Linked DNA regions of Cupriavidus taiwanensis LMG 19424. The protein of the gene in region 2 interacts with the protein of the main gene of each other region in a pairwise test. Links are inferred from orthologs where the notes say so. Each region holds a gene or a part of one and is shown on either strand. Other genes may lie near its edges.

Region 1 (3,269 bases), on a different replicon or contig from region 2:
GCTACCTTGATGGCACCGGCGGACCCCAGGCCGCTGCCGTTTGCAGATGACGAGAGGGAATCCCCATGACAGAGCAGATCGACTACGCGCAACTGGTGTCCGCCATCGGCGACGCCATCATCATCTCCGACGCCAAGGGCGCCATCACGCTGTGGAATCCCGCGGCCGAGCGCATGTTCGGCTTCACCCAGGCAGAGGCGATGGGCCAGTCGCTGGACCTGATCATCCCCGAGCGCCTGCGCGGGCGGCACTGGGAAGGCTATGACAAGACCATGGCCACCGGCATCACGCGCTACGGCCATGACCTGCTCAAGGTGCCGGCGGTCGGCAAGGACGGCAAGGCGATGTCGATCGCCTTCACCGTGTCGCTGCTCAAGGACGCCGCCGGCACCATCACCGGCATTGTGGCGGTGATCCGCGACGAGACCGCGCGCTTCCAGGAAGAGCGGGCGCTGAAGAAGCGGCTGGTGGAACTGGAGAGCCAGGTCAAAGAGCAGGCCTGAGGCGCATGCTGCCGGAGTGACCCCTGGACACCGCTGCGCGGTGCGCTTGCGCGGCCCGGCCTGCTGGTCAGCGGCGAGACGCCTTCGCCGCACAACAGGCGCGCGGAGGCCCCGGATACGGTCTTCGTCGGTGCGCTGGGCGCGGTAGGTTGCAACGATTTTCCGCACGCGCTGGCGCACGGCGCGCCGGCGCGTAAAGCTTGCAAGCCGGCATGGCTGGCGCAGCGCCGGAATTACCACGCAGGCACCGCGTGCGCCGCAGCGAGCGCATGGCCAGCTTTGCCGCGCAGGAACGATCCTTGCGCCGCGCCAAGTCTGCCGGCACCGCGGTGGTCCGGCCCATCGGGAGAATGGCGATGGATCGAGACGGCTGGTTCTGGCGGCGCTGGCGCTGTCATCCCGTGCGCATGACAGTGGGCCTGTTCATCGTTGCGGCGGGCGCCGCGTCCATGCTGGCGCGGCTGCTGCCGCCCCCGGTGTAGCGCCGCCAGCCGTGCGCTGATGCCTCCCGACTGACCCTGCCGACTGATGCCTCCCGAACTCGCCGCCGCGCCGCCGGCCTACGCGTGGCGCGACTTCGCGCGCTTTGCCGGACCCGGCTACCTGGTCGCGGTCGGCTATATGGATCCCGGCAACTGGGCCACCGATCTTGCCGGCGGCTCGGCCTATGGCTATCGCCTGCTGTGGGTGGTGGCGATGGCCAGCGCCATGGCCATGCTGCTGCAAGTCATGGCCAGCCGCCTCGGCCTGGTCAGCGGGCTGGACCTGGCGCAGGCGTGCCGGCGGCATGCGTCGCCGCTGTCGGCGTGGTCGCAATGGGTGCTGTGCGAAGTGGCGATCTGCGCCGCCGACCTGGCCGAGGTGATCGGCACCGCAATTGCGCTGAACCTGCTGTTCGGACTGCCGCTGCCCTGGGGCGTGGCGCTGACCGTGCTCGATGTGCTGCTGGTGCTGGTGCTGCAGCAGCGGGGCTATCGGCGGCTGGAGGTCTTCGTCATCAGCATGGTGGTGCTGGTGCTGGGCTGCTTCCTGCTGATGCTGGCGCTGGCGCAGCCCGCGTGGCCTGACCTGGCGGCCGGCCTGGTGCCGCGCATGGCCGTGCTCGGCGACGCCGGCGCGCTGTATATCGCCACCGGCATCATTGGCGCCACGGTGATGCCGCACAACCTGTACCTGCACTCCGCCGTGGTCAAGACGCGCCTGCCGCACGCGGACCGGCAGGGCACCGAACGCGCGCTGCGCTATATCGCCTTCGATACGGTCACGGCGCTGGCGGTTGCGTTCGTCATCAACAGTGCGATCCTGGTCACCGCCGCCGGCGTGTTCCATGCGGCCGGACGCACCGACGTCGCGGAAATCCAGGACGCGTATCGCCTGCTCAGTCCGCTCACTGGCGCCACCTGGGCCAGCGTGGTGTTCGGCGTCGCGCTGCTGGCGTCGGGGCAGTGCTCGGCCGTGACCGCCACGCTGGCCGGGCAGGTGGTGATGGAAGGGTTTATCCGCACGCGGCTGCCGCCGTGGGCACGCCGCCTGCTGACGCGCTGCGTGGCGATCGTCCCCGCGCTGGTGGTGGCCATTCTCTTTGCCGAGCGCGGCATGGCGCAACTGCTGCTGGTCAGCCAGGTGATCCTGAGCCTGCAGCTGCCGTTCGCGGCGATCCCGCTGCTGCGCTTTACCAGCGACCGCAGGCTGATGGGCCGCTACGCCAATTCGCGCACGGTGTTCGTGCTGGCCACGCTGGCCGTCGGCATCATCGTCGCCATGAACGTGGCGATGGTGGTGATGACGCTGACGGCGTGGCGACCGTAGTGCCCGTAGTGCACCTGCAGTGGGCCCTGTATCGGCCTGTATCGGGCCAGTATCGGGCCCGACCCGCCGCGCATGTCAGGGCTGAGGGTTCTGCTGCGGGTCGTCGGCTTCGGCCTCGCCTGATCCCAGTTCGGCGCCGGTCAGCGGATCGCTCTGCGGATCGGAGGCGGCGCGCATTGCGAACGCTTCCAGCGTGCCCTGCTGCTCGGCGGGCAGGTCGACCTGGGCGGTGCCGTCGCCGCCATCCACCGCGGGCGTCGGGCTTTCGACAAAGACGAAGCTGCGGTCCGCATTCCATGGCCCGCGCATCGCCTCGCCCTGCGACATCTTGAAGTAGACGTTGGCGAACTGCGGATCGCCCGGCGTCTTGCCCGGCGGGAAGCTGGGCGTGATCGAATACAGCGCCTTCTCGAACGACTTCTGGTGCGAGATCTCGCGCGTCATCAGGAAGCCAAGGGCCTCTTGCACGCTGGGGTCGTCGGTCACGTTCATCAACCGCTCGTAAATGATCTTGGCGCGCGCTTCGGCCGCGATGTTGGAGCGCAGGTCGGCCGTGGGCTCGCCGATCGTGTCGACATAGGCGGCCGTCCACGGCACGCCCGCGGAATTGACCAGCGCCGGTCCGCCGCCGAACAGCACCTGCGTCACGTGGCTGTCGTTGCCGGCGCCTTGCAGCGAGCGGTAAAGCTCGGCTTCCCGGTCCAGGCCCTCAGCCAGTTCACCCTTGGCGCCGCGGTTGAGCATGGCGATGATCGAGCCGATCACCTCCAGGTGGCTCAGTTCCTCCGTGGCGATATCGAGCAGCATGTCCTTGCGGCCGGGATCTTCCTCGGCCAGGGCCTGCGTGAAGTAGCGGCATGCCGCGGCCAGCTCGCCTTGCGGGCCGCCGAACTGCTCCAGCAGCAGATTCGCCAGGCCAGGGTCGGGACGCGATACGCGCACGGTGTATTGCAGTCG
Region 2 (3,049 bases):
CGGCGCACGCGTGCGCAGGCGCGGGGAGCGGCGGCATGAACGTGGATTTCGAGGCGGATGCGCGCCAGCGCATCGACAAATGGCTGTGGTGCGCGCGTTTCTTCAAGACGCGTTCGCTGGCGGCCGAGGCGGTGGAGCGCGGCAGGGTGACGGTCAACGGCCAGCTTTGCAAGAACTCGCGCGAGGTCAAGCCCGGCGACAAGGTGGTGCTCGAAGCGCACCAGCAGCGCTGGGAGCTCGAAGTCAAAGGCATCGCCCCGGCGCGCGGGCCGGCGCCGGTGGCGCAGACGCTGTATCAGGAAAGTGCCGAAAGCCAGTCGCGGCGGGCCGCCGATGCCGAGCGCCGGCGCCTGCAGCCGGAGCCCTCCGCGCAGCTCCAGGGGCGCCCGACCAAGCGCGACCGCCGCCGCATCGACGACTTCAAGGGCTGACATGGCAGCGGCGGCACCGTTTCCGGCGCCGCCGCGCAATGGACAGCCGGGGTGAGCGGGGTCGGACGTCTATTCCTGCGACACGTCCGGACTGACAATGGGAACAATGTAGTGCTTGAACACCGCCTTGCCGCTGCCATACTCCGTATCGCGCGGGGTGAAGGCGCCGGACAGGCAGATAAAGACGGTCATGACCGCCAATGCGGCCACGAGGCACAGCGTCACGACTGGGAGCTTATGCATGGCCAACCTTTCGGAAGCGGCGCAAAAATGAACCATCTCCTGGGCCCTCGCCATTTTTGTCATTTTTCTTACTAAGAATCTTAGTGAGGGCATTGCCGCAAAGCAATAAGGCGTCGATTGCAACGGGCCAGGCTTTGTAACCGTGTGTTTCAGCGTCGCGCCGGCGCCACTCTTGAAATGCGGCGAACTGCCACCACCTGCACCGGACACACGCCGATTTACCACCCGCGGCCGAGCCTCACGGCGGCCGCGACACTGCATTGATACGGATCGACATGGAAGACCAGAAGCAGACGCCATCCAACCAGACTGCGACGCCTGCGGGCGATGAGGCGACCAGCACCGCCGCCGCCAGCCCGGAGACCGGCGCGCCCGACACCGCGGCTGCCGCCGTGGACGACGTGGCGGCCCAGCTGGCCGCCCTGGAAGCCAAGGCGAGCGAGCATTACGACCTGTACATGCGCGCCGTTGCGGAAGGCGAGAACATCCGCCGCCGGGCGCAGGAAGATGTCGCCAAGGCGCACAAGTTCGCCATCGAGAACTTCGCCGACAACCTGCTGCCGGTCATGGACAGCCTGCAGGCCGCGCTGGCCGACGGCTCCGGCGATATCGCCAAGCTGCGCGAAGGCGTCGAGTTGACCGCGCGCCAGCTGGCCGCCGCCTTCGAGCGCGGCAAGATCGTCGAACTCAATCCGGTGGGCGAGAAGTTCGACCCGCACCGCCACCAGGCCATCTCGATGGTGCCGGCGGACCAGGAGCCCAATACCGTGGTGACCGTGCTCCAGCGCGGCTACACCATCGCCGACCGCGTGCTGCGCCCGGCGCTGGTCACGGTGGCGGCGCCGAAGTAACCCGTCAGGGGTTCCACGCGGACGGGCGTTGCCGCCTGTCCGGTCCCGGCGCCCGGTGCCTGCCGGCCCGGGGCGCTCGTCATCGGCCGCCGGCCCCGTCCGGGGCGAACCGCATCAGGAGCGAACCATGAGCACTGAACTGCAAGCCGGCGCGCCGGACCCGTCCGCGGCCCCGCATCTCGACCACCGCGCCTTTGACGCGCTGGCCATGCGCGAGGTCGACGATGCCACCATCGACGGCGCCATCGCCGCGGCCGGCGATGCCCTGGTGTGCGTGTTCTTCTGGGGTGTGGACTGCTTCAACTGCGAAATGGCCAAGAAGGCCATGCTCGCCAATCCCGGGCCGCTCCGGGCGCTGGAACTGCACTGGCTGCATGCCAACGTCTACGCGCATCCGCAGCTGGGACGGCGGTTCGGCCTGCACGGCATTCCGGTGTTCATGTTTTTCCAGAACGGCAAGAAGCTCGGCCGGGCCACCGGCTGGCACGGCCACGGGCAGTTTGCCGCAGCCGTGGCCAATGCGCGCCTGAAGGCCAGCGGCAAGCCGCTGGCGGGCTAACGCAGCCGGCGTCTCATTGCATCAGCGCGTCAGCGCGTAGCCGATGCGGAACTGCCAGGGCAGCTTGTGGTTGTAGTCGAGCAGGCTCTCGCCATAGCCGACGAAATATCCCGCCATCAGGTACCCGGCGGTGCCGGGGATCAGCCGCGCCATCGGGTAGGTGAGCTGCGCGTCGACGCTGCCGTACCACTTGCGCGTGCCCTTGCGCAGCGTCGCCGAGAATTCCCATGAGTCCGGCCGCCCATAGGCGATGCCCAGGTCCATGAAGCCGCGGTAGTGGGCGATGTCCGGGTTGTCGGCCTTTTCCACATAGGCGTAGAGCTTGGGCGCGACGCGCCAGTGCCAGTCGTTCTGGTCGCCGAAATAGAAGGTCGGCTTGACGAATACCGTATTGATGCTGCGCGACTCCACGCCGTTGCGGCCGTTGGATTCATGCTCCAGGCCGGCGGCCAGCGACAGCCGGCTGATCACGTTGTTGTGCACGCCCGTATCCGACAGGTAGTAGAACAGGCTCGGCCGGTAGTTGGTGTCGCGGAACGGCGCCGAATCTTCGCTCAGGTCCCACAACGAGAACTGGGTGTAGCTGAAGTAGAGGTTGTCGAACAGGCGCTTCGAGGCAGGATCCTCGCCCTCGAAGATGCGGTACTTGAAGCTGAACTGGAATTTTGCGTTGGCGCCGCCGTTCGCACCGACCATGAAGTACATCGGGTCGTGGAACGACAGCCGGGCGCTGTCGCGCAGGTCGGCCGGGGCAGGGGCCGTGGTCCCGGCCGTGGTGATCCCCGTGACCGGCACGGGCGCACTGTCGGCGGATTCGGCACTGTCCGCAGCGGCCGGCGCTTGGCTGGCCACCGGCGGCGTCGGCGTGGCCGCCTCGCCAGGTTGCGGCAGCCGGTTCAGCGTGACCAGCACCGGCGCGGCGTCGATGCCGGTGGCATCGAGCCGCACCTGGCCACGCAGCACCG

What was found.
Region 1: the proteins of grpE (region 2) and RALTA_RS22880 interact in binary tests that used the Escherichia coli proteins (3 or more experiments, as listed by UniProt). The link is inferred for Cupriavidus taiwanensis LMG 19424 from one-to-one orthologs.

What each region holds. Positions count from the first base shown.
Region 1 is NC_010530.1:1,618,993-1,622,261, reverse strand. The notes cover bases 215-3,171. They hold RALTA_RS22880 (Nramp family divalent metal transporter), read left to right. Parts: upstream 215-1,031; coding sequence 1,032-2,312; downstream 2,313-3,171. Other genes in these bases: RALTA_RS22875 (manganese catalase family protein), read right to left, coding at 2,388-3,171; RALTA_RS22885 (hypothetical protein), read left to right, coding at 773-985; RALTA_RS22890 (PAS domain-containing protein), read left to right, coding at 215-503. In the rest of the region: more of RALTA_RS22890, read left to right, coding at 66-214; more of RALTA_RS22875, read right to left, coding at 3,172-3,269. UniProt on the Escherichia coli protein: H(+)-stimulated, divalent metal cation uptake system. Involved in manganese and iron uptake. Can also transport cadmium, cobalt, zinc and to a lesser extent nickel and copper. Involved in response to reactive oxygen.
Region 2 is NC_010528.1:1,147,669-1,150,717, forward strand. The notes cover bases 1-2,737. They hold grpE (nucleotide exchange factor GrpE), read left to right. Parts: upstream 1-949; coding sequence 950-1,525; downstream 1,526-2,737. Other genes in these bases: hemH (ferrochelatase), read left to right, coding at 1-39; RALTA_RS05320 (RNA-binding S4 domain-containing protein), read left to right, coding at 36-431; RALTA_RS30620 (hypothetical protein), read right to left, coding at 501-674; RALTA_RS05335 (thioredoxin family protein), read left to right, coding at 1,653-2,084; RALTA_RS05340 (phospholipase A), read right to left, coding at 2,106-2,737. Also shown: more of RALTA_RS05340, read right to left, coding at 2,738-3,049. UniProt on the Escherichia coli protein: Participates actively in the response to hyperosmotic and heat shock by preventing the aggregation of stress-denatured proteins, in association with DnaK and GrpE. It is the nucleotide exchange factor for DnaK and may function as a thermosensor.